4 regions of the Hoeflea sp. genome follow, and region 1 is predicted to be linked to each of the others. Evidence: riboswitches for the same ligand, from Rfam matches in the RefSeq annotation. Region 1 holds a riboswitch; each other region holds the start of a gene.
What was found. A riboswitch is a leader RNA that binds a small molecule or an ion and turns the genes downstream of it on or off. The one in region 1 is predicted to bind thiamine pyrophosphate.
Positions count from the first base shown of each region.

Region 1 (7,851 bases):
GTCGAGCTCGCTGAGATAAAGAAGCGGCAATGCCCGACTCGTCGTCTGCTCGGCGCAGCCATAGGGATACCGGTCGAGCGACATCAGCAGCCCCGGCACATCGAAATCCGATCGCGAAACGCCGACACTCACACGTGCACCGTCAAGATAGTTCGCGGCAAAGAGCTCCGCATCCACCAGGGCCGACCCGCCATTGGCGGCAAGCGGCAGCTCAAGCCGCGTCGTCACCGGGAGCGTCGCCGGCCGGACATTGATGCTCTGCCGGTTCTCGACCGCCGTGCCGTCGGACCCGACCAGGCGCAGCGCAACCTCGGCCTGTGACGGCTTACCCGCATTGACGCCGACCACCAAAGTCCTTTTCGCACCCTTTGCAAGACTTATTGTGTCGGGCACATCCGCCGGCGAAATTGACAGGGCCGCACCCGCATCGAGCGATACGGAATAGGCCCCGTTCGGCCCGTCGGTATTGGCGATGTCGAAACGCAGGAGCGACCTGTCACCGGGCGCCAGGAACTGCGGCAGGCTGGCGGTAACGACAACCGGGTCGCGGACGATGAGATCCTTCTGTGCCTGCCCGACGCCCTCCTCGGTCCAGGCAACGGCCATCAGTTTCAGCGTGCCGTTGAACTGCGGAATATCGAATGAAACCGTCGCCTTTCCATCGGCATCGGTCTCGACAATGCCGGAAAAAAGCGCCACCAGCTTCTCGCGTGGCGGACTGCCCTTGATCGCCATGCCCGGCCCGTCGCCGCCTGTCCGCAACCGTCCGGTCACGCCCTGCGATCCGTCGATCAGCCGGCCGTAGAGGTCACGCAGTTCAACCCCCATGCGCCGCTGACCGAAATACCAGTCTTGCGGCTCGGGTGCCCGATAGGCGGTCAGGTTGAGAATACCGACATCGACGGCGGCCAGCGTGATCCGTGCCTTCTTGCCGGCGCCCGTCACCGTAACCGGTATATCGAGCCGCGTATTCGGCTGTATCTTTTCCGGCAAATCGAGCGAGACGGCAAGCGCCCGCTCTCCGGGATCGACCGCCAGCCACTTGACCCCGACCGCGCGGGCCGGCAGGCGGCTTTCGGCCCGGTCGCCCGGCATGATCAGCGTCGCCGTCACATAGGCGCCGGCGCCCCAGCCGTCCTTGACCGGAATATCGACCACCGTGCCCTCGGCCGGGACCGTCACGGTGAAGGCATCATGCAGCCGTTCATTCGAAACCGTGATCAGGGCCTCGCCGGCAAACCGCGGTGTGATCTTCAGCTTCGCCGTCCCGCCGGCGCTGTAGCGCTCACGGTCAAGCGCCACTTCGAGCCCGTCGGGCGATTCGGTGGAGGCTGTGCTGACATGCCAGCCGGAATCGAAATCGACGCTTGTCGCCGGACCGCCCTGCCTGTCCGTTTCGACAACCAGCCTGTAGCGCCCCCAGTCGACGGCCACGTCGATCTCGCCCGGCGTTTCAGGACGTGACGACACCACGCCGTCGCGGATCTGCTTCGTATACTCGACCGGTTCGTAGCGCCAGCTATTGCCCTCGCGATACCATTGATAGTCACGCTCGATCTGCAACAGCGACCATTTGAGACTGTCGTCCGCCAGCACCGCCCCGTCCGGTGCGGCGGCAATCACCTGGAAGCTGGCCGTTGCGTTCTCGCCCACCTGGCCGCCCTGGAAACCCGGCTTGACGCCGATCATCATGGTTTCGGGCCGCACCCGCATCGTACCGGTCTTCTCAACCGCGCGGCCACCGCCCTCGCGCAGCCGAACCGTCAGGTCGGCTTCGAGCGGATGGGTTGTCGCCGGCAGGATCCGCAGGAAGAGGTCCACCGTGCTCTTGCCCTTTGCGTCGAGCACCTGGACACTTGCGAGATCAAGCTGTGTCTCGACCGCGGCCTCGTCCGCCAGACCAAAAACATAGCCCGGAAAGGCGGGCCGGGTGCGCACCGATTTGAGCTTCAGTTCGGCATCGGCCGACAGCCCGGCCGCCGGTGCGCCGTAAAGGAAACGCCCGTCGATTTCCGCTTTCTCGATTTCACCGACCGCAAGCGGGGTCTTCGGCAAAACGATGTCCACGGCGATCCGGTCGGGACGGAAATCCTCGACCAGAAACCGGGTTTCGCTCAGCGCCGCACCGCCGGTTCCGGCAAGCGAACGGATCGTCCATGCGCCCTGCATGGCGTTGGCGGGCAGATCGAGGTCGAACTGATAGCCGCCCACCGGTCCGCCGGTTCGCACGACGCGCCGCTCCTCCTTGCCGTCGGGCCGCACGATGGTGAAGGTCAGCGGCAGGTTGGCGACCGCGAGCGCCGCATCGTCACGCAACAGCGCCGACAGATGAACCGTTTCGCCGGCACGGTAAATGCCCCGGTCGAGCCACGCATAGACGTCGAGCGGTCCCGGCGCGGCCCGGCCCGATACGCCGCGGTCGGACAAATCGAAACCGGCGCGCGACAAATCAAGGAAGACAAAATCGCCGTCCCCGCCTCGAACCGTCAGGACCGCCGGCTCCAGCCCGGCCTTGCCGCGCATCAGCCCGGCGGCAAAATGAGCGCGCCCGTCGCTGTCCGTCGCCGCGCGCCCCAATATTTCATTGTTGCGGGCGATGAGGGTCAGCTCCGCATCCGCAAGCGATTGAGCCGTATCCAGCGAACGGGCGAAGACATGCAGCCCGTCGCTTCCCGAGAAGGTCGAAAGACCGATATCGGACACGACCAGCCATTGCGTGGCCCGGCTTTGCCAATTGTCCAGCCGCTCGCCGGCGACACGCGCCATGATGACATAGACGCCCGGTCTGCGTTCCGGCAGCGCCTCGTCCACCGGAAAGCTGGTCACGGTCTCGCGGTTAAGCTCGTTTCCGGTCTCCAGCGATCCCTGCCAGACCTTCTCACCCAGTTCCTGGCGGATCGTGTCGGCATCATAGGCATCGAGCTGGCGCAGGAACCGCGACCTGGCCATGACAGGCGCCAGGGACCGGTCGCCGATGCGATAGAGTTCAAGCTCCACCGCATCCGTATTGATGCTGACGACGGGAACGCCCTTGCGCCCGGCGCCCGGAAGCACAAAACGGTCGCCGTCGAAACGCACGCTCGGCGCGCGGTCGCGGACATAGGCGCTGATCGTCACCGGCGCTTCAAGGATCTCGCCGATTTCCGCCGGCAAGCCGGACCTCAGCGTCAACCGGTAGGTCTTGCCGTGATCGAGACCGCCGACGCAGATCTCCTGGCCCTTGGCGGTCACGTCGCGTCCCGCGCGCCCGTCCAGGCTCACATAGGACGCATAGTCGACGCCAGCCGGCATGAGCGGATCGGAAAACCGGACGCAAAGGCGCGCGGTGGCGCTGTCGGCATCGACCGTATGTTCAACGACACGAAAACCCTTTCTGGACCGAAGATCCTGAAAATCGGCCCGCACGCGCGGCGAATCCACCAGTGCAAGGCTCTCCTTGTAGGCCTCCAGCGCGGGCCGGAACTGCTGGCGCACTTCCAGCGCCCTGGCCAGAAGATCGAGCGCCTGCGCGCGCTGCGGGGCGTTGCGCGAAAGTTCATAGGCATTCAGCGCCGCCGAGGTCGCGGTGCGCTGCAGCGAATAATCGTTCCGGCTTCCGGCGTAGAGGGTGTTCAGCGCGGCATGGGAAAGGTTCAACCACAAATCGACATCGTCCGGATCGATGCTGATGGCAACGCCGAATGATTCGACTGCCGCAGCCGGATTGCCGTCCGCCAGTGCGTTCCGTCCGGCGGCCACCGCTGAGGCAAGGCCGATCTCGGAATAGCGGCGGGCAGTGAGTTCGGATCTTTTCTGAGCGGCCTCCGTGAAAAGGCCCCGACCGAGAAAGGAAAGGTCCGGCGGTGCGCCGATATCGGCTCCGTCCGGACCCGTGACAATCCTGCCCGCCACCGCGCCCTCAAACGGCTCGAGCAGGTTGAAATCGGATTTCAGGAAACACCATTATGCCCTGGTGTTGAAGGTAAAGGCGCGGCAATCCCCGTCGGAGAGGCAGATGGACTTGCATTCGTCCAGCGTGACGTCCTTCTCGGCCCGCAGATCGAACCCGTAATAGTCGGCATTGTCGACCGTCTCGATGCGGCGCGTTTCCGCCGCCAGCGCCGTTGACGCGGCAGCCAGGCCGGCAACAAGAACAGCAATGGTTCCAAGGGGCTTCAACATCTCATTCTCCCATCACGGATGCTGTGCAAGCAACGCAGGAAACTGCGAAAATTTCAAGACAGCGGGACAATAAAGCAGTGGTTGCTTGACATAGCGGCAATGCCGGGGTGGAGTGCGGGGAACCGGGGTGCCGAAAGGCTGAGATCAAACCCGTTGAACCTGATTCGGATAATGCCGGCGAAGGGAGTTGAGCCGCCCGTGACTGTTGCGAATATTCTGGCCATTGCCGGTTCCGACCCGTCCGGCGGCGCCGGCATCCAGGCCGATCTGAAGACCATCCAGGCAAACGGCGGTTACGGCATGGCCGTCATCACGGCGCTGACGGCCCAGAACACCAAGGGCGTCACCGGCATTCACGAGGTTCCGGCACAATTCGTCGAACGGCAGATCATGACCGTCGCCGAGGATGTCCGTATCGACGCGGTGAAGATCGGCATGCTGGCAAATGCCGAAATCATTCGCACGGTCGCCGGATGCCTGCGTCATCTCGAAGATGTGCCGGTGGTGCTCGATCCGGTCTGTGTCGCGACAAGCGGTGCGCGGCTGATCGCACCCGACGCCATCAACGCCCTGAAGACCGAGCTTGTGCCGATGGCCGATATTCTGACGCCGAATATTCCGGAGGCCGGTGAACTTCTGGGATGCAGCGCTCCGAAAAACCATCTCGATATGGCGGACGCCGCACAGCGGCTTCACACGCTCGGCCCGCGATCCGTCTTGCTGAAGGGCGGGCATCTGAAGGGACCCATGTGCCGCGATGTTCTGGCCGAGACGGGCAAACGCCCGTACTGGTTCGAGGACGAACGGATCGACACGCCAAACACCCACGGAACCGGCTGCACGCTTTCATCCGCGATCGCAACGCGTCTGCCCGGATGCGGGACCCTGTTTGAAGCGGTATGCACGGCAAGGGCCTATCTGCGCGGTGCCATCAGGCACGGCCACACACTGAGCGTCGGCCACGGCCATGGCCCGGTTTTTCACGGCTGGCTGCAGACCATGGGATCAAATATTTAGCCCGCGGCAAGCGCGCGAAGACGTTCGATCATATCATCGTCGACATCGATCCCGTCGCGACGGTTTTTTAACGAGAGCCGACTTGGACAGTCCCGGAATATGGACATTGTAATCCCCGTGTCAGTACCGCTGCCGCATGCACCGGAACCGGCTCGACCACGATCATCCCGGCCCCGCCGATCGCCCGCTCGCGATAATACTCGGTGTGCTGCGGCCCGGGATAGCCGTCCTGCGCCATATTGGTGGTATGCGCGCCGAAGACGACGCGGTTGCGCAACGTTTTGTGGCGCAGCTGCGCCGGCCTGAAGATATGCCGGAAGGCGCTCAAAGGTCCTTCACCAGCCGCAGGGCGTCGTAGATCGCGGCATGGGTGTTGCGGGCCGACACCGCATCGCCGATCCGGAAAAGCAGAAATGCGCCCTCGCCGTTGCGCTGCAAATCCTGCGGCCGCCCCTCGATCAGCGCGTCATAGTCGACGGCACCAAGGTTCGAACTCATCGATTTGAGTTCGAAATAGAGCTCATCCAGCGGCAGCGTGCCGTAGTTGAGCACCACCTGATCGTAGCGCGCTTCAAGCCTATGGTCGGAATAATCCGTTCCGATCAGGGCGGCCAGCTTGTTGCCGTCGCGCCGCACATCCAGCAGCCGGCGGGCCACCGTGAATGTCACATCCTTGTCCTGCAGGGCGCGCATATAGGGCACGAGGTTCATGCCCATGATGTCGGGAGCAAAGACGCGGTCGGGCGTCATGACTTCCACCTTCGATCCCGCGACGGCCGCGATTTCGGCAGCCTGAAGCCCCGGATGATCGCCGCTTTCGTCGTAAATCAGCACCGTGCCTGCGGGCTTGACGTCGCCGGAAATGATGTCCCAGCTCGTCACCACGTTTTCCTGCTCGTCCGACTGTTCGAAAAGCCGCGTGTTGGGCATGCCGCCGGTGGCGATGATCACGACGTCCGGGTCTTCCGCGGTGATGTCATCGGTCTGCGCCCAGCTGTTGAAATGAAACACCACGCCCCGCGCGGTGCACTGGCTCATGCGCCAGTCGATGATCGAGATCATCTCCCGCCGCCTTGGCGATTGCGCGGTCAGCCGGACCTGGCCGCCGGGGTCCGGCGCGGCTTCGAAAACGACCACGTCATGACCGCGCTCGGCGGCCACGCGGGCCGCTTCCAGTCCGCCCGGTCCGGCACCGACGATAACGATCTTTCGTTTCGTCTCGGCTTGCGCGATCTCGTGCGGCATGGTCAGTTCGCGGCCGGTTGCCGCATTGTGCATGCACAGCGCCTCGCCGGCCTGATAGATCCGGTCGAGACAATAGGTGGCGCCGACGCAGGGGCGGATATCGTCCTCGCGGCCTTCCATGACCTTCTTCACCAGATGCGGATCGGCGATATGCGCGCGCGTCATGCCGACCATGTCGAGAAGCCCCGAGGATATCGCATGCCGTGCCGTGGCGATATCGGGAATTTTGGCGGCATGGAACACCGGCATGCCGGTCGCCTTCCTGACCGCGCCGGCAAAATCCAGATGCGGCGCGTTGCGCATGCCCTGCACCGGGATGACATCGGTCATCGCCGGATCGGTATGAATGCGGCCGCGGATCACATTGAGGAAATCAACCTGGCCCGTCGCCGCGAGCCTTTTTGAAATCTCGATGCCTTCTTCGGCTGTGATGCCGCCCGTCTGCGTCTCGTCAGCCGTATAGCGGAAACCGACGATGAAATCGTCACCGACCCGCGCGCGCACGGCCGCCAGCACATCCAGCGGAAAGCGCAGGCGGTTTTCCAGCGTGTCGGCGCCGTAGGGACCGTCGAGATCATTGGACAGCGGCGACCAGAACTGGTCGAGCAGATGGCCGTAGACCTGCAGTTCAATCCCGTCCATGCCGCCGGCATTCATGCGTTCGGCGGCATCGGCAAAGTCGCCGATGATGCGCTTGATGTCCCAGTCCTCGATCAGCTTGGGAAAGGCGCGATGCGCCGGCTCGCGGTGCCGCGAAGACGAGACCGACGGCAGCCAGTCGCCCTTGTTCCACCCCGTTCGGCGGCCGAGATGGGTGAGCTGGATCATCACCGCGCAGCCGTGATCGTGACAGGCATCGGTGAGGTCCCGGATCCACGGCACGACCTCGTCCTTATAGGCAAGGACATTGTTGAACACCGGCGGGCTGTCCTTCGAGACCGCCGCCGATCCGGCGGTCATGGTCAGGGCGACACCGGCCCGCGCCCGCTCCTCGTGATAGGCCCGGTATCGCTCCTTCGGCATGCCGTCCTCGGGATAGGCCGGTTCATGGCTGGTGATCATCACCCGATTTTTCAGCGTCAGATGCTTGAGCTGATAGGGCTGCAACAAGGGGTCGGATATCATCTATTGCTTTCCCTGCTTGCCGCCATCAATACCAACGGTCTTCCATCGAGGATTTGCGGGCGGCGATGAAGTCTTTCAGGGCATCGTCCACCGCCTCGTCGATCGGCGGCGCCTGATAGGTTTCCAGCGTCTGTTTCCATGACCGGTTGGCCCGCGCCATGGCATTTTCCTCACCCTGTTCGAACCAGGTCTCGAACGGCTGATCGTCATTGAGGGCGCTGTCCCAATAGGCGGTCTCATAATGCCGCAGCGTGTGCGCCGTGCTGAAAAGATGTTTGCCGGGACCGCCTTCCGCGAGCGCTT
Region 1 is NZ_CFHWAF010000075.1:13,245-21,095, reverse strand. It holds partial or broken gene AC5E6N_RS14980 (MG2 domain-containing protein) at 1-4,161, opposite strand, end outside; TPP riboswitch at 4,275-4,364, shown strand; gene thiD (bifunctional hydroxymethylpyrimidine kinase/phosphomethylpyrimidine kinase) at 4,360-5,178, shown strand; partial or broken gene AC5E6N_RS14970 (oxidoreductase) at 5,291-5,506, opposite strand; gene AC5E6N_RS14965 (oxidoreductase) at 5,503-7,548, opposite strand; gene AC5E6N_RS14960 (trimethylamine methyltransferase family protein) at 7,574-7,851, opposite strand, start outside.

Region 2 (7,851 bases), on a different contig from region 1:
GATTTTGCCGTGGTGGCGGATATCGTACGCGGAAAAACCGTCCCACCGGCCATATCGTTCGACATCAACCCGTCTTCCCGGCAAGTGCTGGAAATGCTGATCGCGGACGGTCGTCTTGGCGCTCTGGTCGCCGCCGGCGCGCGGATACATCAGGCTGGCTGCAACGGTTGCATTGGCATGGGACAGGCCCCCGCGGTCGGGCGTAATTCGCTGCGAACGACGCCTAGAAACTTTCCCGGCCGATCAGGGACACGGGAAGACTCGGTCTTCCTGTGTTCTCCCGAAACCGCTGCGGCTTCGGCACTGGCCGGCAAAATCACTGACCCGCGCTCGCTGGATATGGCCAACCCGAATCTTGGACATCCGAATAAGACGATCGTCACCGTCGCGATGATCGAACCACCGCCTGCGCCGGACGAGTCGGGTTCTGTCGAACTGGTCAAAGGTCCAAATATCAAGTCGCTTCCCGAGTTCGCCTCGCTGCCCGACACGCTCGAACTGCCGGTGATCCTCAAGATGGGCGATGATATCTCGACTGATGAAATCATGCCGGCGGGTGCGAAGGTGCTGCCCTATCGCTCGAACATCCAGAAGATCGACGACTTTTCGTTTGAGCGAGTCGACAGGTCGTATCTGGAGCGGGCGCGCGCGGTTAGACAGAGCACCGGCCATTCGGTGGTCGCCGGCAAGAACTACGGCCAAGGATCGTCGCGCGAGCATGCGGCCATCGCGCCGCGCAATCTCGGATTGAGGATCGCACTGGTCAAAGACTTCGCGCGTATCCATCGGCAAAATCTGATCAATTACGGCGTACTGCCCTTGGTGTTCGTGGATCCGATGGACTATGAGCGCCTTGAAAAAGGCGACGTCCTCGTCGCGCGTGATCTGCATCGAACGCTGGAAGAGGACACCGAGCTTATCCTCGAGCTGCGCGGCAAAGGCTCCGTTCCGACCCGTCATGGTCTCACCGGAAAGCAGATTGCGGTGATCCTCGAAGGCGGCCTGATCAACTGGCGCCGAAGATTGTTGGCGGCGTGATGAAGCGAAGCTGCTCAACATCCGTTCCGAACCTGTTGACGATCGCCGGGACCGATCCGAGCGGCGGTGCCGGCATACAGGCGGACTTGAAAGCGTTTTCCGCGCTTGGCGCTTACGGCATGTCCGTCGTCACCGCGCTGGTCGCGCAGAACACCCGAGGCGTCGATTTCATCCATGCCGTGCCCGTAGATTTTGTCGCTGCACAGATCGATAGCGTTTTCTCCGATGTGCGCGTCGATGCGTTGAAAATTGGCATGGTTCACAAGGCCGATGTCGCCGCCACAATCGTCGATCGCTTGCAACGATATGAGGCCGCCAACATTGTCCTCGATCCCGTGATGGTGGCGAAGAGCGGCGATCGGCTGCTTGATGATGCGGCGATTGCAAAGATCCGTGATGAGCTCTTGCCCCTTGCCAGCGTCGTCACGCCCAATCTGCCGGAAGCCGGCGTGCTGCTCGGGCGCGATGCGCCAAAAACACTCGACGCCATGGACGATGCCGTGCGCGCGCTCCATGAACTCGGACCTTCCTATGTTCTGCTGAAGGGAGGGCATCTGGAAGGGGCCGGCAGCTCCGACCTGCTGTTCAATGGCAAAGACGTCATTGAACTGAAAGCCGGTCGCATTGCGACGAAGAACACGCATGGGACGGGTTGCACGCTATCAGCCGCCATTGCGGCGCTACTGCCAATATCCCATTCCGTCGAAGACGCCGTTGAGGAAGCGAAGCGCTACATCACGGGCGCTATTCGAGAGAGCGGCCAGCTCGATGTGGGTCATGGCAATGGGCCGGTGCATCACTTCCATGCGCTTTGGCCGGAACATGCACAGGAGCGTCAAACCGAATGAACTCGTTTACACAGCGGGCCTGGATGGAATCCGCGTTGCTGCGGGAGGGCATTCTCAGCCTTCCATTCAACCGCCAACTAGCGGATGGAACACTGTCCCAGGAGCGATTCCAGTTCTACATGATCCAGGACGCACTCTATCTTGAGCAGTATTCGCGAGCACTGGCCATCGCCGCGGCGAAGGCCCCTGATCCTGACGCGATGCAGCGTTTCGCCCATGCGTCCGAGGAAGCCCTCGTCGTTGAGCGGGCGCTGCATGGGGGCTTCTTCGAGAAGTTCGGTGTCGATCCCCATGAAGCGGCTGCGGCAGAGCCGTCCCCGACTTGTTACGGCTACACGAATTTTCTTTTGTCGGTCGCTCACGTCGGGAGCTACGAGGAACTCGTCGCTGCCATCCTGCCATGCTTCTGGATTTATTGGGACGTTGGCAATGAGATAGCCAAGGAGGCGGAAGCCGATAATCCGTACCACGCGTGGATCGACACCTATTCCGATGCCGGGTTCGGCGAAGCGGTGGAAGCCGTCATTGCCATCACGGACCGGGCGGCGGCCGCGAGCACGGACAACCGGCGGGAGGCGATGTTACGCGCCTTTAGGAAATCGACCCAGTACGAGTGGATGTTCTGGGACAGCGCATTCCGCATGGAGGACTGGCCAGTAGAGACGACAGCATAGCCAGGGGCGCCTTCGGGCTGAGACGAACCCTTTGAACCTGAACCAGATCATGCTGGCGTAGGAAGGCGGTAAATCGAATTCTATCGGTTTTATTTGGCCTTCTTACCCACCAAGGAGGCCGAATGACTCCCGATACCTGCCTAGCTGAACTGCGCCGCTCGGCGCCATTAGTTCATTGCATCACGAACTTCGTCGCCATGAATGTCTCGGCCAATGTCGTTCTGGCGGCAGGCGCATCACCGGCGATGATCCATGCCGAGCAAGAGGTCGCTGACTTCGTTCCTGTTGCCAGTGCTCTAACGATCAATATCGGTACCCTCTCGGAGCCCTGGCTTTCGGCGATGTTGCGTGCGGCAGATGCGGCGCATGAGAGTCAAATACCTTGGGTTTTTGACCCTGTCGCCCATTTCGCAACGCGATACCGCCGCGTGGCGGCGCAGAGCCTCTTGGCAAAGACGCCAACCATTATCCGGGGCAATGCCTCAGAGATCATCGCATTGGAGGGCGGGTCGGAGGCGGGCAAGGGCGTCGACGCCGGGGACAGCGTTGCTTCTGCTCAGTCCTCGGCCGTGGCTTTGGCCCGTCAGGCAAGCTGCGTCGTCGCGGTAACTGGGGCCGAGGACTTTGTAACTGATGGTGTTCGCAATGCGTGTGTAACCGGCGGTTCTGATTTCATGCCGAAGGTTACGGCGCTTGGCTGCTCTTTGACCGCGCTGATGGGCGGCTATGTCGCGGTGGCGGCGCCATTCGAAGCCGCATTGGCTGCGCTCGTCCATTTTGCCGAGGCAGGCGCGCGCGCCGAAGCACAGGCAAGTGGACCGGGTAGCTTCGCCGTGCATTTCCTGGATGCGCTGGCGGCTGTCCGTCCGGAGGATATGGACCAGGAACGGATCAAATGCGACTGACACGGAGCAAGCTGCGTCTGTATTTGGTGACAGATACCGACCTTTGCGCGACGCAAGGCATGGTCGCGACGGTTCAGGCTGCTGTTGCTGGTGGCGTAACAATGGTCCAGTTGCGCGATAAAGAAGCGAGAACAGCCAGCCTTGTTGATATGGCTCGTGCTCTCAAAGCCGCTCTCGCCGGCAGCGGCGTGCCATTGGTCATCAATGATGACATCGATGCGGCTTTGATATCAGAAGCAGACGGGTGTCATGTGGGGCAAGGCGATGTGGACGTGGCCGAGGCGCGGCAGCGGCTTGGGCCAGATCGGTTCCTTGGCTTGTCTTGCGAGACCGAGACCCATGTTAAAGCGGTCGATACCGACGCGGTGGACTATCTCGGCATTGGCACTGTTTTCGCCACCGATACAAAACCCGATCACACGCCTCCAATTGAACTTGTCGGCCTCAAGGCGCTTTGTTCGCTGTCGGCGCTGCCAACCGTCGCCATAGGCGGCCTTAAAGCACGACACACCCGGTCGGTTTTACAGGCCGGTGCGGATGGCTTGGCCGTGTCGTCCGCCATTTGCGGTGTTCCCGATCCGGCTGCTGCCGCGCGTGAATTTTTTGATTGCTCCGAGGTGTCCCTGCATGACCGGTGGTGATTAATCGGTTCGTCTCCTGCGGTGACAACTTCCGCATCGAGAGGTATTGCGCCCGGAAACGGCGTGCCGAGTTGGCGGCTCATGCGTTCACCGCCGCCATGCCGAAAGATGTCTGTTGTCTCGCCGTACAGCGCCAGATTGACCGCCACGGTAGATTTGCCCACGCCTCCCTTGGCGCTGCCAATGGCGATGATGTGACCGATCCCCGGGAGCGCGTCGGGTCTGGCGGATGATTGAGGCAACTGCCCATGGGCGGCGGGCTGACCCCCATTTGTGTTGCCTGATAGCTAGTTTTAGATGAAGTGACATCCTTAAGTAAAACCCACACCGCCGCCCGGATAGGACCGGCTTTCCCGGAATCGCCCCACTCATCGGTCGAGAACATAGCGCCGGGCGCTTTTGCCACCCAACCGACGAAGCTCCAAAAGTCGCATGACGCCCGGGCCCGGAACTGGGTGATCTCCAAAACGCTTCAAAACTTGGCGTCCAGCAAGGACGACCGATACGTTGGCGCTCCTATCGGGATGCGGCCCATCCGATCATGTTGGCGAACAATGTCTGATAGCCCGGCCAGTCGAGAAAAGCCGGCGGCAGCCAATGTTCGCTCATGTCCGAGGTCCACGCCACGGCGCGCCCTTCGCCGTGCCGGCCGGTCACGAGCAGCGGCAGCCCGCGCTGAGCCTCGGGGAGCGCCAGAACGCACTGCGCCTCGCCGCTGTCCTTTATCGTCACCTCGTTGACGCCAAGCAGATACGGCCAGTCCTTCGGCACGCCGGACAGGATGGGATGATCCGGTGCTTTCACGACGGGTGTTGCGCCTTCGGGGATTTCCAGACGGTCGTCGCATGGCAGACAGGTCACCGGCAGCGCTGCTTCGACGGGCGTCTTGTACCAGCGGGCGCGGCCGTCGATGCCCTGAAGGGAGAAATAGCCGCCGATCATGACGAGGCCGCCGCCCTTGCGCGTCCATTCCTCGATGAGCGCCAAACGGTTCGGCACGCGTTCGCCCCGCAGCCACACATCGGGATGCAGCAGCGTGTTCGCGCCAATGTCGGACAGGATGATCACGTCATAGGCGTCAAGACCGTCCAGACTCGTGGGGAAAGCCTCCGCGGCGTCGTGGGCCTGCATGTTTGTGACGGTGATACCGGCGCTTTCCATGTCCGACAGGAAGCGCTTTGCGCCGGTGTGAAAGGTGACGCTGCCGAACTGATCAAACCCTTTGAAATGGGTCGCGGCGCTGATCCAGCTTTCACCGACAAGCAGTACATTGGTCATTCTAAGATCCTTCATTCAAACGTTGGAGCAGCGCGCGGCGAGGGTTGTCCACCATCAGGAGGTCAAGGTCCTGCGCGCCGAGGCCCAGTCGTCGCAGGCGGGGCAATACGTATCGCGAGACGTGGGCGTAGCCATTGCCGCCATAGGCGCACAGCATCATTTTCAGGAAGACATCCTGCGACAGCAGGACCTGGGCGCCGAAACCGTCGGCGAACAGGGACGCGATGGCTTCGCATGTCTGCTCGTCGCTGGGACACTGAACCTTCTGGTCGTCATACCAGTAGTCCATGCCCATCATGTCGTATTCGATATAGGCGCCGCGCCGGGCCAGCAGGCGCTGATAGTCGCGGTCCGCATGGCTCGGGTTCATATGGCACAGGATCACCCTGTCGAGCGGCTGGCCGCACGCTTCGATCTCGTCAAGCACCTCATGCGCAAGCCTCTCCCAGCCGGGCAGTTGCACCATCAGCGGCAGCCCCGTGCGCATGGCGGCCATGGCCGATCCGCGCAGCACTTTGCGCTCTTCGTCGGTAAAGTCCGCCGAGACGCCGATTTCACCGATCAGGCCGATGCGAACACCGCTTTGCCCGACGCCCGTTTCGGCCTCCACGGCCAACTCATCCGCCACATCGTCGGCCGACATCGCCTTGAGATGCTGCGGATGGGAGGCTTCGAGATAATAGCCCGCCCCCATCACGATATTGAGGCCGGTTGCCCTGGCGATGCGCTTCAGGGCTTCCGGGTCGCGCCCGATGCCCTGACAGGTCGGGTCGACGACCGTGCGGCCGCCCTCTGCCGCGAAAAGGCCCAGTTCCTCGATCGCCAGGGCTTCATCGTCAAGCGCGCAATTGTGCTTGTTTGCGAAGGGGTCGTTGCGCAACTGCCAGAGAATGTCCGGGCTGACGGGCACATCGCGAACCGGCGAGGTGAAGGCCCGGTCGCGTCCGCGCCACCAGCACGTACAATCGTTCAGGATATGCTCGTGCATCAGCGTCGGGCCGAGCGCATCGGCATTGACGGGGCCGAGCACGGTCATCACGCTGTCGGAAAAGCGCCGCGTCATTGGCCTGGTTCCTCTGAAGCCGGCATGTGGTAAGGCGCGTTGTGGAAGTCGATCTCAAGCCGTGTCACCCTGGCGAAGATCGCGGACAGGCGCGTTGCGTCGTCCTGTCTGCCATAGCGGTCGATTGCCCGTTTCAGCCACATGGCCTGCGCCGCGAACGTATCGTCGACATGCAGGGCGACCCACGCTTTCAGATCGGCATTCGACAGCTGGCAAGCGATGGCGCGCCGGCACCACGTCCAATACATCCACTCGGCTGCGAACATGGTGGTTGCGATGTCAAGAAAATCGCCTTTCTCCGCCAGCGCCAGCATGCCGTCGTCGAACGCGCGGGCATCCGGCGGCAGGCATGCGCCAGACTCGATTCCCAAGGCCCGGTATCGTTCCTCGAAATAGGGGATCTGCTCGTTCGCCAGGGCATCGAGCACACCGATCATCCAGCGGCGCGCCTTCATGTCCGGTGCGCGCGCGACAGCAAAGGCGAAGATCGAGATCGCCGTTTCGACGAATGCCCCTTCATAGGTCACATAGCGCCGAAACACGTCGGGGGCGAGGCGATCGGCGCAGACGTCCTCGACAAAGCGATGGGTCAGCATCTCGTTCAAGATGCCTTCATTGGCCTTCAATATGTGGTCAGACAGGTTCATCCGGCCACCGCGATGGCGGGCTTTGCCGCTTCCATGAAAGTACGCACGCGATCGGCTTCCACCGGGTTCCACCACACGCCGCCCTCTTTCAGCGACGAGGCCACGATGACGGCGTCCGCCACACCGAGGATAGACACGACGTTGTGCGCGGTGACGCCGGAGCCGACAAGGACGGGCAGGTTGGTCGCCTCCGCCACCTCTTTCAGTTCCTCCAGCGTCGCGCTGTTGCCGGTGCGCTGGCCTGTCGCGATGACGGCATCCGCATCGAAAAACGCCAGATCGCGGGTCAGTTCGGCAATCGAGCGGTCGGCGACGATGGCGTGGCTGCCATGTTTGACGTGCGCGTCCGCGAACACGCGGATATGCTCCGAGCGCAAGGCGGATCGGTAGCGCATGGCTTGGGCGGCGCGCCCTTCCATGAAACCTTCATTGGCCACATAGGCATTGGCCCACTGGTTCACGCGGATGAACTGCGCGCCGGCGGCACACGCCGTAGCAAAGGCGGCTAGGGGTGCATTGGCCAGCACGTTGATGCCCATCGGCACATCGAAAGCGCGGCGAATGCGGTCGGTCACGACAGAAAGGAAGCCTGTGGTTTCAGGGCCGATATCCTCCGGCTTGGCGAACGGTACGTCGCCATGGTTCTCGACGATCAGCCCGTGCATGCCGTTCGAGACCAGCGCATCGGCATCCCGCATGCACGCTTCGTAAATTGCCTCCATGCTTTCGCCGCGATAGCGCGGGCTGCCGGGAAAAG
Region 2 is NZ_CFHWAF010000021.1:22,865-30,715, reverse strand. It holds gene AC5E6N_RS06240 (aconitate hydratase) at 1-1,038, shown strand, start outside; gene thiD (bifunctional hydroxymethylpyrimidine kinase/phosphomethylpyrimidine kinase) at 1,038-1,886, shown strand; gene tenA (thiaminase II) at 1,883-2,560, shown strand; TPP riboswitch at 2,553-2,641, shown strand; gene thiM (hydroxyethylthiazole kinase) at 2,683-3,465, shown strand; gene thiE (thiamine phosphate synthase) at 3,456-4,106, shown strand; partial or broken gene AC5E6N_RS06215 (P-loop NTPase) at 4,235-4,318, opposite strand; gene AC5E6N_RS06210 (glutamine amidotransferase) at 4,623-5,384, opposite strand; gene AC5E6N_RS06205 (phosphotriesterase family protein) at 5,386-6,447, opposite strand; gene AC5E6N_RS06200 (TenA family protein) at 6,444-7,094, opposite strand; gene AC5E6N_RS06195 (BtpA/SgcQ family protein) at 7,091-7,851, opposite strand, start outside.
Region 2: it holds a riboswitch for thiamine pyrophosphate, as region 1 does, so the genes downstream of both, thiM (hydroxyethylthiazole kinase) here and thiD (bifunctional hydroxymethylpyrimidine kinase/phosphomethylpyrimidine kinase) in region 1, are expected to answer to the same signal.

Region 3 (7,851 bases), on a different contig from region 1:
CAGCTTGATGGCGTTTCGGCGTTCGGGCCGCGTCTGCACGTCCAGATAGCCGTGTTCTGCCGTCGAGCGGATCGTGCCGTCAAGGTCGAACTCCTCGTCGGCGCCGGACCGGATCCAGCGGCGAAGCCGTTTCAGCGCCACCTTGATGTTGCGGGTTCCAAGCTCCACCGAATCGTCGAAATTCTTGAATTCGCGCCTGTCCCAGACCTTCACCGCGCGCCTGTGGCGGCTTTCGTCCTGGCCGATGCGGATGCCTTCGGGATTGTAGCCATCGGCGCCGAAGGGCGAGGTTCCCGCCGTTCCGATCCACTTGCTTCCGCCCTGATGGCGCCCCTTTTGCTCTTCCAGCCGTTTCTTCAGCGTTTCCATCAGCTTGTCGAAACCGCCAAGGCTCTCGATCAGGGCCTTTTCCTCTTCGCTCAGATGTTTTTCGGCAAGCCGTCTGAGCCACTCCTCCGGAAGCTCGACCGTTTCCGGCCCGGCCTCGCCCGACACCGCCTCGACGCCGCGGAAGACATGGGAAAAGATCCGGTCGAACCGGTCGATGTAACGCTCGTCCTTGATCAGCGCCGAGCGGGCCAGGAAATAGAACCCCTCGACGTCGTAATTGACGATATGCGCATCCATTCCCTCGAGCAGCGTCAGGTATTCGCGAAGCGAAACCGGGATCTTCGCGGCCTTCAGCTCAAGAAAAAAGGGAATGAACATGCGCGGTCCTTTCCTCGTCAGACGCCGCTATGTGCGGTCCTCGCCGATCCTGTCCATATCATAGGGCGTCGACTGGTAGAGCGTGTTGATCCAGTTGCCGAACAGAAGATGCGCGTGGCTGCGCCAGCGGTTGAGCGGCTCGGACCCCGGATTGTCATCCGGAAAGTAATTGTGAGGAATGTGGATCGGTTTTCCCTGGGCAACATCGCGATGATATTCCTCCGCAAGCGTGACGGAATCATATTCGATATGATTGAAGATGTAGAGACGGTTGCAATAGGGCTCGTGAATGAGACAGACGCCCGTCTCATCGGACTTCATCAGCACCTCGAGGCCGAGCGCGGGGTCGATATCCTCATCGCGCACTTCGGTCCAGCGTGAAACCGGAATCTGGAAGTCGTCCGAAAACCCGTTGAGATAGGGCGATGCCGGATTGAGATTATGGTGCCGGTAGACGCCGAAGGCCTTCTGCTTGAGCGAATACTTCGGGACATTGTGGAAGTGATGGATGGCCGCCATCGCGCCCCAGCATACATTCATGCTGGAATGCACATTGGTCACGGTCCAGTCGAGGATACGGGTCATTTCGTCCCAATAGGCGACCTCCTCGAACTCCAGCAGTTCGATCGGCGCGCCGGTGATGATGAAACCGTCGAACTTGCGGTCGGCCACCTCCTCCCACGTCTTGTAGAACGCCAGCAGATGGTCCTCGGGCGTATTCTTCGCCCTGTGCTTGCCGATACGCACGAGCGTCAGTTCCACCTGCAAAGGCGTCGCGCCCACGAGCCGGGCAATCTGGACCTCCGTGCGTATCTTGTTCGGCATCAGGTTGAGCAGACCGATCTGCAGCGGCCGGATATCCTGCCGGATGGCGGCGGTCTCGGCCATCACCGTCACACCCTCGGCCTCCAACGTTTCGCGGGCGGGCAGCTGATCTGGAATTTTGATAGGCATCGGACTGTCGATCTTTGTCGTGAAAACGAATAACGGAACGCACGTCTTCTACTGGGCGCCGTCGCGCCGCGACATGAACGCCAGGCGTTCAAACAGATGCACATCCTGTTCGTTTTTCAACAGCGCCCCGTGCAGCCGGGGCAGGGCGTTCTTGACGCTGCCGCGAAGATCGTCGGGCTCGATATCGTCGGACACCAGAAGCCTGATCCAGTCGAGCGCCTCGGATGTCGACGGCTTCTTCTTCAGGCCGGGCACGTCCCTGACCTCGTAGAACTGGCTGAGCGCCGCGCTGACGAGATCCTGCTTGATGCCCGGATAGTGCACGTCGACAATCTGCTGCAGCGTCTGCGCGTCGGGAAACTTGATGTAGTGGAAGAAGCAGCGGCGCAAAAACGCGTCCGGCAGTTCCTTCTCATTGTTCGACGTGATGATCACCACCGGCCGCTGTTTCGCGCGGATCGTCTCTCCGGTCTCGTAGACGAAAAACTCCATCTTATCGAGCTCCTGCAACAGGTCGTTCGGAAACTCGATATCGGCCTTGTCGATCTCATCGATCAGGAGCACGACCTTCCTGTCGGCGGCGAAGGCATCCCACAGCTTGCCGCGCTTGATATAATTGCGCACGTCGTTGACCCGGTCATCGCCGAGCTGGCTGTCGCGCAGCCGCGAGACCGCGTCATACTCGTAAAGGCCCTGCTGCGCCTTGGTCGTCGATTTGACGTGCCATTCGAACAGTTCGAGGTCGAGCGCCGAGGCCACCTGCTTCGCCAGCTCGGTCTTGCCGGTGCCGGGTTCGCCCTTCACCAGAAGCGGCCGCTCAAGGGTAATGGCGGCGTTCACCGCGACCTTGAGATCCTTTTCCGCAATATAGGCGCTTGTGCCTTCAAACCGCATGGTCTTCATCTCTCTTTATGTTTTGCGCCGGGACATTAGGCATGTTTCGCCCAAAAGCAAACACCTGCCGGTTCCCGTGTCCTGCTACGCCAAGGGTAAAATCCGGGCAAAGGGTTCGAAACAGGAAAATCCGGCCTAGGAAACGCCCTTTTCAAGCGTTTCGCGCAACATTTCAAGTTCAAGCCATTCCTCTTCCATTGCCGCGATGTTTTCCTGCAGCGCCGAAAGCTCTGCGGCAAGACGGTTGAAGCACTCCGGATCGCGCGAGAAAAGATCCGGATCGGCCATCCCGGCTTCCAGTTCCGCGGCCCGCCCCTGCGCCTCCTCGATCTTTGCCGGCAGCGTCTCGAGCGCATATTTCTGCTTGTAGGAAAGCCTGCCCTTCTTCTGCGCGCTTCTTTCCTGTTTCGGCTCCGGCGCGGACTGGCTTGACTTCGACCGCGGCTTTGAAGCGGCCTGCGCCGCCCCGCGCTGGGCGATCATGTCGCTATAGCCGCCCGCAAAGACCAGCCACCGCCCGTCGGGCGCGTCGGAGTTGCTCGGCGCGATGACGGATGTCACCGTGCGGTCGAGAAAATCGCGGTCATGGCTGACCAGAATGACGGTCCCGGGAAATGTCGAGACGATTTCCTGCAGAAGATCGAGCGTTTCCATGTCGAGATCGTTGGTCGGCTCATCAAGAACGATCAGGTTGGAGGGCCTCGCCAGATTGCGCGCCAGGATAAGGCGCGCCCGCTCGCCGCCCGAGAGTTCCCGGATCGGTGTTCGCGCCTGTTCGGGCTGAAACAGAAAGTCCTTCATATAGCCAGTGACATGGCGCTGCCGGCCGTCGACCTCAAGCGAGTTGCCCCTGCCGCCGGTGAGGAATTGCTCCAGCGTCTCGCCCGGATCAAGTTCGGTACGTTTCTGGTCGAGCGTCGATATTTCAAGGTTCGCACCGAGCCTCACCCGGCCGGTGTCAGGCGAGAGCGTGCCGGTCAGCAGCTTTAGAAGAGTCGTTTTGCCTGCTCCGTTCGGTCCGACCAGGCCGATACGGTCACCCCGCGCGATACGCAGGGAAAAATCGCTAACGATGTCCCGCCCGTCAAACGACTTGGCAATGCCCTCCGCCTCAACGACCAGCTTTCCGGAGTCCCGGCCCCCTGCGGCACGCGCGTCGACACTGCCGACCGGTCCGCGGTGGGAGCGCAGTCGGGTGCGCATGTCCTTGAGCTCCGAAAGGCGCCTGACATTGCGCTTGCGGCGCGCGGTCACGCCGTAGCGCAGCCAGTGTTCCTCGCGCACGATGGCGCGGCCGAGCTTGTGCTGTTCCCGCTCCTCGTCCTCCAGCACCCGATCGCGCCAGCTTTCGAACGCGCCGAACCCCTCTTCCAGCCGGCGGGTCTCGCCGCGGTCGAGCCATACGGTTGCGCGGGAGACGTTTTCAAGAAACCGCCGGTCGTGCGAGATCATAACCAAGGCGCTACGGCAGCGTTTGAGCTCGCCTTCAAGCCATTCGATCGCCGGAAGGTCGAGATGGTTGGTCGGCTCGTCCAGGAGGAGAATGTCGGGCTCCGGCGCAAGCACCCGGGCAAGCGCGGCCCGGCGCGCCTCGCCGCCGGAAAGGCGCTGCGGATCCGCATCGCCGGCAAGCCCGAGATGCTGCAGCAGATAGCTGACCCGATGCGGATCGTCACCCGGGCCAAGACCGGCCTGCGCATAATCGTGCACGCTCTCAAACCCGGCAAAATCCGGCGCCTGCTCCAGATAGCGCACCGTTGCGGAAGGGTGCCTGAACACCTCGCCCGATTGCGGCTCGACGAGGCCGGCGGCAATCTTCATCAATGTCGACTTGCCGGAGCCGTTGCGCCCGACAAGACAGATACGGTCCGCCGGCCCGATCTGAAGATCCGCACCGGCCAGCAGCGGTGTTCCGCCGAAGGTCAGCTCGATACCGTCGAGTTTCAGGATCGGCGGCGCCATCGTTCAGGTGCCGGACAGATCGAAGGGCCGCGCCAGAAGCAACGCCGTGCCCGATCCCAGGCGCACCGATACCGGCCCCTCGGCGACATTGGAAATGGTGCGCGAGGACCCGAACGGCAGTTCGAACGCGTCGAGCGGATAACGCGCCCCCTCAACGGTAAGCGATGATACATCGCCGAAATTGAGAACCGAGAACATCGAGGCCGGCGGCAGATCAATCATCTGACTGCCGGCGCCGAGCGCCCAGCCTTCCTCAAGGCCGGAGGTCAAAAGCACATCGGTGCCCTCCGATTTCAGACGGCACGCCAGGGCCATGTGAAAGAAGGCATGATCGCTGCGCTCGCCGCCAAGCGCACCGGCTAGAATGAGGCGCTCCGCACCGAGCGCCAGCGCCTCTTCGACGGCAATCTCACCGTCCGTCGCATTCTTTTCGGCCGGAAAGTCCTTTCGCGGGGTGGCCTGCCAGCTCTGCTGCAGGGACCCGGGTGAGGAATCGAAGTCCCCCACCCACAGTTCCGGCTGCACCGACAGGTCGCGGGCGTGAAACATGCCGCCATCGGCGGCGATCACCCGCGCGCCTTCAATCTGACCGCGCAAACGCGCCGTCTTCTCAAGATTCCCGCCCAGCAGGATCAAAAATGTCGTCTTCTGCGTCATTGACCGATGCACATAGCAGCTTTTGCAGCACTTGCCAGCGCCGATGAGCCGGACTATGACGGTTCCTGCTCTAACGGGGTGCCGACCGCGGCAGCGGTTCGCTGAGAGGCTCAAAGCCAACCCGAAGAACCTGATCCGGCTTGTACCGGCGGAGGGATTAGACGCGGCAAAGCGCCTTTTTCCCGCAAACACCGATGAAGGAGGCGCACATGCCCGCAAACACCCGTATTTTTTCCGCGACTCTGTCACTCGCGGCCGCCCTGGCCCTGACATCGACTACCATGGCAAGCGACCGGGAACTGACGGTCTACACCTATGACAGTTTTGTTGCCGAATGGGGGCCGGGCCCCGTGGTCAAGAAAGCCTTCGAGGAAGGCTGCGACTGCACGCTCAACTGGGTCGGCATCGCCGACGGCGTCGTCCTGCTCAACCGGCTGAAGCTCGAAGGTGAAAGCACCAAGGCGGACATCGTGCTCGGTCTCGACACCAACCTCGTCACCGAAGCCAAGAACACCGGCCTGTTCGAGCCCAGCGGCATCGATCAGTCGAATGTGGACGTGCCGGGCGGCTGGTCCGACGACGTCTTTGTTCCCTATGACTTCGGCTACTTCGCCGTCGTCTACGACACTGAAGCGCTGGAGACGCCGCCCTCAAGCCTCAAGGAACTGGTGGAGGGCGATCCGGCGGTCAAGATCGCCATCTAGGATCCGCGCACCTCGACACCGGGCCTGGGCCTGCTCTTGTGGATAAAGTCGGTCTACGGGGATGACGCTCCGCAGGCCTGGAAGGATTTCAAGGATCGCGTGCTGACGGTCACGCCGGGCTGGTCGGAGGCCTACGGCCTCTTCACCAACGGCGAAGTGCCGATGGTCCTGTCCTACACCACATCGCCGGCCTATCACATGATTGCGGAGGAAACGGACCGCTACCAGGCCGCCCGTTTCGAGGAAGGCCATTACATGCAGATCGAGGTGGCCGGGCTGGTGAAATCCTCGCAGGAAAAGGAGCTTGCCCGCGAGTTCCTCGCCTTCATGACCGGACCCGGCTTCCAGAATGCCATCCCGACGACCAACTGGATGTACCCGGCCGGCAAACTGTCCGAGCCGCTGCCGGCCGCATTCGAGCAACTGGTAAAACCCGGAAAGACGCTGCTCTTTTCTTCCGAGGACGTCTCGAAGAACCGCAAGGCCTGGGTCGATGAATGGCTCGCCGTCATGAGTGATTGATGCTGGGCAGGCGGCAGACGGCCACCGGAATAGGCGCGGGCATGTTTGTGCTTTGCGCCATGGCCGGGGTGATCGGTGCCGCCGTCCTGGCGCTGCTGGGCGCGGCTGCAGCATTCGAGAACGCGGACAACGCGCTGTTCACCGCCTATATCTGGAAGGTCACCCAATTCACGCTGCTCCAGGCGTGCCTTTCGACCCTGCTGTCCGTCGCCCTGGCGATCCCGTTGGCGAGGGCGCTGGCCCGCAGGCCGCGCTTCCCCGGCCGCCGCTGGCTGGTGCGCCTGCTTGCCGTGCCGATCGGCCTTCCGCCCATTGTCGCCGCCCTCGGCCTGATCGAGATATGGGGCCGGCAGGGTATCGTCAACTCGGCGCTGCTTGCTGCCGGACTGTCCGAACCGGTTTCGATCTACGGGCTGGCCGGGATCCTGATCGCCCATGTGTTCTTCAACATGCCGTTGGCGACGCGCCTGCTGCTGGCCCAGCTCGATCGTGTGCCGCCTGAATACTGGCGCAACGCCAGCCAGCTTGGCCTCGGTCCCTGGACAGTGTTCCGGCTGATCGAGTGGCCGTTCATGCGCGGCAATCTGGCGCCGGTCTGCGGTCTGGTATTCATGCTGTGTGTGACCAGCTTCACACTTGTCCTTCTTCTCGGCGGCGGTCCTGCCGCCACGACCATCGAGGTGGCGATCTACCAGGCGCTGCGTTTTGATTTCGATCCGCAACGCGCCGTCGCGCTGGCGCTCATCCAGCTTGCCTTGACCTCCGCCCTTTTGGCCATGCTCGCCCTGATGGGCGGCTCGCCGCGCGAGGGCGGAACCTCCGGCCTGATAGCGCAGCGTTCACCCGCCCGCGGACCGGCCTCCGTGACAATAGACTTTGCCCTGATTGTGCTGTCGGCCGTCTTCCTGGTGTCTCCCCTTGTCTCCGTCGCCGTTTCTGGCCTGCTTGCCGACTTCGCCCGGCTGTTGAGCGAAACGATCGTCTGGCGCGCGATCGCGACGAGCCTCGCGATCGCGCTCGCCGCGGCCATGATCTCGGCGGCGATGGGCCTGTGCCTGATACGGGCGCGCTACGCGGCGCTGCCATTCGCGCCCCGGCATGCCTGGGCACGTGTGTTCAGGGTCTCGGCGACGGGTGCGTCCAGCCTCGTTCTTCTGGTGCCGCCGATCGTTCTGGGCGCCGGCTGGTTCGTTCTGCTGCGCGGCCATGTCGACGTGTTCGCCCTGGCGCCGGTGATCGTCGTCACGGTGAACGCGCTGATGGCGCTTCCCTTTGTCATGCGTGTGCTTGAGCCCGCCCATACGACACATATGGCCCGCACCGCGCGGCTCGTGCAGTCGCTCGGCATCGCCGGGATCAATCGGCTGGTTCTTGTCGACTGGCCGGGTCTGCGCCGGCCGCTGCTTCTGGCGGTGGCATTTGCCATGGCGCTGTCGCTGGGCGACCTCGG
Region 3 is NZ_CFHWAF010000079.1:2,222-10,072, reverse strand. It holds gene AC5E6N_RS15375 (vWA domain-containing protein) at 1-708, opposite strand, end outside; gene metA (homoserine O-acetyltransferase MetA) at 736-1,662, opposite strand; gene AC5E6N_RS15365 (AAA family ATPase) at 1,711-2,556, opposite strand; gene AC5E6N_RS15360 (ABC-F family ATP-binding cassette domain-containing protein) at 2,692-4,518, opposite strand; gene AC5E6N_RS15355 (thiamine diphosphokinase) at 4,522-5,175, opposite strand; TPP riboswitch at 5,240-5,349, shown strand; partial or broken gene thiB (thiamine ABC transporter substrate binding subunit) at 5,385-6,401, shown strand; gene thiP (thiamine/thiamine pyrophosphate ABC transporter permease) at 6,401-7,851, shown strand, end outside.
Region 3: it holds a riboswitch for thiamine pyrophosphate, as region 1 does, so the genes downstream of both, thiB (thiamine ABC transporter substrate binding subunit) here and thiD (bifunctional hydroxymethylpyrimidine kinase/phosphomethylpyrimidine kinase) in region 1, are expected to answer to the same signal.

Region 4 (7,851 bases), on a different contig from region 1:
ACCGTGATTGCCCGCGCGACCGGGCATGCCGCGGTGCCGCTGATGATCCCGGTGATCATTCTGGCCGGGCTGCTGGGCGGCTTCATGACGCCGACCGAGGCGGGCGGCGTCGCGGCGGCCTATGCGCTGGCCGTATCGGTGCTGCTGTACCGCTCGATCGATCTCAGGGCACTCGGGACGGTGTTTTCCCACTCTGCCATGTTCTCGGGCCAGTTGCTGATCATCGTCGGTTGCGGAGCCGCGTTTTCCTGGGTCATGGGTATCGAAAACGTCCCGAACATGCTCGGCGATGCCGTTACGGGCTGGCAAATGGGGCCGATCCAGACCCTGCTGGTTTTCAACCTCGTGCTGCTCATCCTCGGCATGTTCATCGACCCGACGACCGTGATCATCCTGTTTGGCCCGATCCTGTCGGCGGTCGCGGTCAAGGCAGGGATCGATCCGCTGCATTTCGCGGTGGTTGCGATCCTCAACCTCAATATCGGCCTGCTGACGCCGCCCCTGGGCGTGTGTCTTTTCGCTGCCGAGCGGATCGCCGGCTGCGGCTTGCGCCGGCTGCTGCTTGCCAGCCTGCCGTTCTTTCTCGTCAACCTGCTGGCGTTGGCGATTATTGTCGCCTTTCCGGGCCTCAGCCTCTGGCTGCCGGGTTACTTCGGATTCTAGGGCAAATCTGGTATCCATCTATTTGGGGAGCTTTCGTGCACAACACCACTCCGCAGCCCGACGGTTCGGGCTATTTCCTCTATCATTCGATCGGGCAGTATCCCGGCAAGGCCGAGGATATGCGCCGTGCGGCCGCGGATTATGCCGGGATCTGGGGGCGTCTGGACGATGCGCAATGGCCGATGGCGCTGCCTTTGCGGCAGCAATTCATCGACGGCTGGAGACGGCTGATCAATGCGCCCGACGGAACGCTGACGACGGCAGACAACGTGACCAGCGCGCTTTATTCGCTGATCGGCGCGCTGCCCGCCCGGCATCTGAAAGGCAAGCGCGTGCTGGTCGCACAGGACTGTTTTCCATCCCTGCATTTCTTGCTGGCCGGAGTGGCGGAAAGGTTCGGCTTCACGCTCAGCACCGTGCCTGTGCGGCAGGGTGGCAACTGGGTCGAGGATGAGGACATGATCGCCGCGTGGGGTGATGATGTGGGCTTGGCGCTGTTGACCTGGGTTTCCTCCACCGCCTCGCACCGTTGCGATCTTGACGCGCTGGTGGGCCATGCCCGCGCGAAAGGCAGCCTGGTCGGTGTGGACATCACACAGGGGATTGGCCTGTTGCCGTTCGACGTGACGGCGCCCGCCGTGGACTTCACCATCTCAACCAGTTTGAAATGGCTTTGCGGGGCGTCCGGTGCAGGCATATTGCACGTCGCCGAACCGCTGTTGCGGGAATGCAGGCCTGAGCTGCGCGGGTGGTTCTCGCAGCCGGATCCTTTTTCCTGGGCTCTGGACACATTCAGCTATGCCCCGGATGCCCGCCGTTTCGACCATGGCACCCCTGCCGTGCTGGCATTCGCGGCTTCGGTGCCGGCGCTGGAGTGGAATCTGGCCCAGGACAAGGCGGCGCTCGTCGCGCATAATCAGGCGCTGACTGCCCGGATCGTCTCCCTGGCGGATGAGTTATCCCTACCTTTGGCGTCTCCGCGCCCGCAAACCGAACGGGGCGGCAGCCTCATGATCGGCCTGGAGAGCGCGGAGACAGCGGTGGCGATGGTGCACATGTTGCGCGAGACCGACGTGTTTGCCGACGCGCGCGGGCCGGTCCTTCGGTTGTCTCCGGGCGTGTGTACCAGCGATGTCGGTCTGGGTCGGCTGGAGACATGTTTTAGAGACAGGTTCGAGGGGAAAACATATGGATCATGAAGCGCGGTTTCGAAGCTGAGCATGGGCTTGCCGCCGCGCCCGAAGCTTCAAACAGAAATAAGGAGCGTGAGCAGGAAGACGAGGCCGCTTGCGATGACGAAGGCGCCGTCGCGCCGCGTCAATGAAGGCGCGTTGGTGACGGTGCGTCTGGCTCCGGGGGCAAGCCCGCGCGCCTCCATGGCGAGCGCCGACCGGCCGGCGCGGCGGATCGCGTAGGCCAGAAGCGGCACGATCAGAGAGAGCAGTTCGGCCGGCCCCGGCACGCGGCGCGGCGGCCGGCCCCGGCGCATCGCTCGGGCCAGCCGGATCTGCTGCATCTCGCGGCCCAGATCCGGCACGAGATTGAGCGCCTGGAACAGTGCGAATCCGACGGAGGGCGGCAAGCGCCAATGCGCCATCAACGCCTTGATCAACGCGCCGGGATCGGTGGTCAGTGCGAACAGCGCCGAGACCATGCCGCAGGCGATCGCCCGGAAGAACAGGATCAGCCCCGCCGAGACCGCGGGCGCGCCGAACGGGGTTTCGGCCGCCATTTGCAGCGCGAACCCGCTGTCCTGCCGGAACAGCACGCTGGTCGTCAGGAAACCGAAGCCGAACAGGGCAAAGGGCACCATCAGCGCGATGACGAGGAACGGCGAGCGGCGTTCCAGCACGATCAGGGCGCCCGCCGCCAGTCCTATCGTTGCCAGTTGGAACCCGAGATCGAAGACCAGGATCGAGCCGAAGATCCAGACAAGGCAGACGACCAGTTTGGGCAAGGGGTGCAGCCCGTTCAGCACGGCACGCGCTCCAGCCAGTCGAGCACGGGCAGCGCCGCTGGCGGGGCCAGGTCGGCCCGGGCGAGCAGCCCTGCATCGCGCAGGATGTCCGCCGGCGCGCCCTCGGCAAGCAGGCCGCCGTCGGCGAGCACAACCAGCCTGTCACATACGGCGAGCGCGAAATCCATGTCATGGGTGATGACGGCGATGGCGCGACCGTCGCCGGCGAGCTCGCAGATTGTATCGGTGACGGTGCGGACGCCGCTTGCGTCCAGGCCGCAGGTCGGCTCGTCCAGAACCAGAAGCGGCCAGCGATCGGTCGCGGTCAGGCAGGCAAGCGCCAGCCGCCGTTTCTGGCCCTGTGACAGTTCATAGGGGTGCTGCCGGGAGACGCCTTCAAGGCGCCACCGGGCGAGGATGCGCGAGATCCGGTCGCCGCGCGCCGCTTTCGGCAGGGATGCGGCAAGCTCGTCGCGAACGCTTGCTTCCAGAAACTGGTTTTCCGGGTTCTGGAACGCGATGGCGCCGGGGGCTCCGTCGCGCCGGCCCGCCTTGAGCCGCAACAGACCGGCGAGGCTTGCGCCCAGCGTCGATTTGCCGGCGCCGTTCGAGCCGACGATGCCGACCACTTCGCCCGCCCGGACCTGCAGCGAGATGTCGCCCAGAACCGTCGGGCCGAACAGCGGCGCGCAAGCGGCCCGGTGCAAAGCCGCGACGACCGGGCCGACCGTGCGGTTCTGGCGCGGCAGCATCGGCGCGGCCGTCTCCGCGACCGCCGCGCGTGCCTTCATCCGTGCTTCGGCCGGCAGGCCTTCGAGATGCCGTGCCAGGGCGTCCATCGTCAGCGGCGGCTCGCTAGGTGACAATTCGATCCGCCCGAGCGCCCGGTCGAAGCGGCTGACGAGCGGCGTCCAGATGCCGTGGCTGTCCAGCCGGTCGCTATGCGCGCGAAACACCGATGCCGGTGCACCCTCGAGGATCAGCGCCCCGTGATCATCCAGAATGGCGATGCGGTCGATCGCGCCGATCATGGTGTCGAGCCGGTGATCGACGATCAGCACCGCGTTCTGCCCCGGCGAACACAGGACAAGATCATAGACCCGTCGCGCGACAGCCGGCGCGAGGCTTGCAGTGGGCTCATCGGCGACGAAGACCGGCGCATCGGCGACCAGCGTCGCGGCCAGCGCCACCAACTGCTTCTCGCCGCCGGAAAGCGTCGATGTGCGGCGATCGCGCCAGTCCTCAGGCAAACCGGTGCGCGCCATCGCCTCACGAACGCGCCGCTCGATCACGGTTTCCGGCAAGCCGCGGTTCTCGAGCGCAAAGGCGATTTCGTCTGCGGCGCGCAAACCGGTCAGCGTCTGGTCGGCATCCTGGAAAAACTGGGCCACCGTATCGGCCCAGGCCGATGGCGGCCGGTCGGCGGCATTTGCGGCGCCGATCCGCACTTTGCCCGTCACCGTTGCGGGCGTGGTCCTGGGGATCGTGCCGGTGAGCGTTTGAAGGAGCGTCGACTTGCCGGAACCGGAGGGTCCGAGCAGCAGCACCCGCTCGCCGGGCCTGATCGCCAGCGATACCGGGCCGACCGCGTCGCGCCGCGCATGGGGATAGCGCACGGTGACGCCATCCCATTGCGCAAGCGGTGCGTCAGGCGGGCGCGGCGGCGCGGCGGTCATGATCGATCCTGAGGCCTGAAAGGACGCCGGTCTTGTAGAGCGCGTTGACGATGACCCAGGCCAGCAGCCCGCCGAGCAGGGCGCCCGACAGGCAGCGCAGGGTGAACATGACCACCAGCAGCGTCGGCGCCAGTTCGCCATAGTCGAACCGGATCCAGGTGTAGATGAACGAGAAGACGGCGGCACCGACGCCGGCCGCCATCAGCACCGGCAGCGAATAGCGCTTCCAGCGTGTTGCCGCGAAGACGGCCTCGGCGCCGGCGCCCTGGACCAGACCGGTCAAAAGCAGGAGCAGTCCGGCCGGCGAGCCGAGCAGGATCTGCGTGCCGGCCGCCAGCACTTCGGAGACGAGCGCCACACCCGGCTTGCGGATGATGGCGGCGGCGATCATCGACACGATGAACCAGAAGCCCATGACGACATCCATCGTCACCGGTCCGAAAACGGCCTGTGCGATCAGCCAGACCTGCACCCATCCCAGATAAAGAACGCCGAACACCGCGCCGAGCACGGCGATGATCAGGGTTTCGCGCAAAGTCCATAGATTGCTGTCGGTCATGGTGTGACCCTTTCGTGCTGGAGTGGAAGAGGACGAAGGCCGCGCGCTCTAGACGCGGGTGGGGCTGTTGGCCGATACCGTTATGTCTAGCGTCAGATGACCGTCGATCGCGCCGAAGCGGGTGAAGGCCTGCGCCAGCGCCGCGAACACCGCGCCCGCGTCGCCCGAGAGCCTGGTGCAGAAGTTCTTCGGGCGGTCGAACACGCCGGACGCTTTCAGGAAGTCGATGCAGCCATAGATCTCGTCCATATGGTGGCCCGCGCCGAGCGGGTAGAGCGAGAACTGGCAGGCGACCGGCTGACCTGTCCTGGACGCAGTCTTGACGGCAGCGGCAGCGGCCGCGATGCGCGCTTCGAGCGGTTCATCCGGCGCCCGGCCCTCGGACGGCGTGCAGATCGGGTCGTCCGGTTCGCCCGGACAACCGCGCGACACCGCGGCCGACAGGACGCAGTGCGTGCCCGTCCCGGCGGCGGCGACGAACAGATCGCGCATCGCCGGAAACAGCGTCTCCGGCGGCCCGACGATCAGCGTGGAGATGTCATCGGTCTCGATACGCAGGTGTTCGCGATAAGGATCGAGCGCCGACAGCGCGCCGGTGATGATGCCGACGAAATCGTCGGACATGGGATATAAAGAGATTTGTGCGCCGGAAAACATGTTTCGCCTCGCTCCGCTGGCATTATCCAGATCAGCTTGAGGGTTCGCGGGCTTAATCGTCCCGCATCTCAGCCCCGGTCATGGGGCACCCCTGTCGATGTGTCATTGTTAGCGGCTGTTGATCGCAATGTAAATCCGATCGCGGTGACATCGGCTGAGCGGTATCGAGGATTACGGCACCGCCCTGCCACAGGGCAGTTTGTCCTTGTCGGGGGGAGCCGTGAGCACGGACCTGGTTTCGAGAAAGTTTGCAAAGCCTTCACTCACGGCCCTCACTCACGGATTGCAGAACGGGCAGTTTTGCGCAGGTGCTTCCTGCAGACCGTCGCGACGTGGCTTCTCCTCGATATGATCGCACACCGCACACCCGAAGACGTCATGGCGCACCATGTCCGTTGGCGTGCGGCACAGCTCGCATGGCAGTCCCTTGACCGTGCCCGTCCGTCCCCAACCCGGCGCTTCGCACGACGGACATTGCGTCGCCAGCCGCCGCGCAAGCTTGAAGGCCAGTCGGCGGATGGAGCGCATGCGAGTCGGATTGAAATGGGCGCGCATATCGGGCTCGATCCAGGCAGCGCCGTTATCGGAACGCGTGACCGCCTTCGCCATCGCCGTCTTCAAGTCGCCGGCGGTGGTGACGCCTTTGGAAATTGGCTTGCCGGGACCGTTCTCGTTTGTTCGCACGATCAGCCCATGGCTGGGAAAACCCGTGCGGGAGAGCCAGTCCGTGAGGTCGTCAATGTCGCGGGCCTCGCAGTGGCCGTAATTGGTGTTTTCGCACAGGAGGCTCTCGGTCAGGATGAAGCCCCGTTCGTCATCGACGAAGGTCATGAACTCCACACCGGCCGGGATGAAGGGTATGAGCGGATGCGCGCCGAAACTGCCCTCGCTGGCAAGTCCGAACGGCAGTCCGGTCATCTTCATGCCCAGCCGGGCCTTGCGTTCGCAGACCTGCGGGGGTGTGCCGCTGCGCGGAACCTCGCCTGTGAATGTACCCAGGATATCCGTGTCGAGACCTGCCGGCGTCAACACGTCCATGCCGAGCGCGAAGCGGAACGGCCGGGCGATCGCCCGTTCCTTCATGTGTTTGGTCGCCAGGCTGACCGCTCGCTCACAATAGGCCGGCATCGTCCGCGGTCTGATTCGTTCTGTCGTTAAAGTGTGAGGCGGTGCGGGCAATCGCCGGGACTAATCGCCTAAGCGTCGGGCGCATCCAGGAACACGCTATCCGGCGGGTCGGCCTCTTGTGGACCAAGGCGTCCGTCGTAACGGAACAGCGTCGCGCAGTAGGGACAGAGGATCGTGTCGTCCGCTCCCATGTCAAGGTAGATGTGCGGATGGTCGTGTGGCTCGGCGGCACCGGCGCATTTGAATTCCCTGACGCCGATCCTGATTTCCGCAACGCCCCGGTCGTTCTTGAATTTCGCATAATTCTTACCCGCCATCACGCCTCGAAAGCTCATTCTCGATGATGCCGACTTCGGTCAGCTGATGCTCCATCGAGCGGTCCGTGAGCATGCCGCTGTCGATCAGTTTGCGAAGCTCGTGGAGCTTTGCCTCGAGTTCGGCGCAGGTGAACTTCGCCCAGGGGTTCGCGTCTTTCGGCGACAGACCTGTTTCCCGGTGCGGGCCCGACCGCGGCGTCAGACCGGCCGCACTCCAGAAGTCGACGGCCGCGGCGAACATCGCCCCATGAGACGCCGCCGCGTGCGGGCCCGACGGCTCGCCGTCATGGCGCCCGAGTTCTTTGGCAATGTCGAAAAAGCCGGGCGCCGGCAGCCCGTCGCGCACGCGACTGATCACGAGCGCGGCGATGAAGGGATGTCCATTGGCCGCATCCTCCCGCATTGACCATTCAAGCGCTTGCGCGACCTGATGAATCGTGTTCGGCGGCTGAAGCTCCAGGGCCTCGGCAAGCGCCTTGTATGTGATCGGTTCTCCCCGCACCGCGATGCGTTGAAGATGAACCCGGACACGGCCGGCCAGGGCTTGTGCCGTCGACACGGTGTTTCCGGGCATGACCGTCATGACATGCCCTTCGCGAGATCGAACAGGCTGAACGGTGCATTTGCGGGCCTGGTTTCGACAACCGGCAACGGTTCCTCGAACAGGCTGCCGTCGGCCTCGATCACGACGCGCCAGACGCGTGACCGATAGCGGAAAGTGAGGCGGGTGCGGCCGGCGTCCTCGTTTTCACCGGTTTCGGTGACGCCCGTGACCAGGCCCTTGGCCATGTTATGCCTCAGAGCCTCAGTGGTAAGACCCAGCTTGGGCGCCAATGCCTCGGCCTCGATGGTGATCTCGCCGTCATCGACGCAAATCGCTGTTGATGAAAGCGC
Region 4 is NZ_CFHWAF010000008.1:43,470-51,320, forward strand. It holds gene AC5E6N_RS03095 (TRAP transporter large permease) at 1-663, shown strand, start outside; gene AC5E6N_RS03100 (aminotransferase class V-fold PLP-dependent enzyme) at 783-1,862, shown strand; gene AC5E6N_RS03105 (energy-coupling factor transporter transmembrane component T family protein) at 1,910-2,641, opposite strand; gene AC5E6N_RS03110 (ABC transporter ATP-binding protein) at 2,635-4,296, opposite strand; gene AC5E6N_RS03115 (ECF transporter S component) at 4,268-4,855, opposite strand; gene AC5E6N_RS03120 (YkoF family thiamine/hydroxymethylpyrimidine-binding protein) at 4,904-5,512, opposite strand; TPP riboswitch at 5,504-5,615, opposite strand; gene AC5E6N_RS03125 (DUF6671 family protein) at 5,789-6,595, opposite strand; gene AC5E6N_RS03130 (zinc-finger domain-containing protein) at 6,709-6,957, opposite strand; gene AC5E6N_RS03135 (hypothetical protein) at 6,947-7,540, opposite strand; gene AC5E6N_RS03140 (DUF6522 family protein) at 7,537-7,851, opposite strand, start outside.
Region 4: it holds a riboswitch for thiamine pyrophosphate, as region 1 does, so the genes downstream of both, AC5E6N_RS03120 (YkoF family thiamine/hydroxymethylpyrimidine-binding protein) here and thiD (bifunctional hydroxymethylpyrimidine kinase/phosphomethylpyrimidine kinase) in region 1, are expected to answer to the same signal.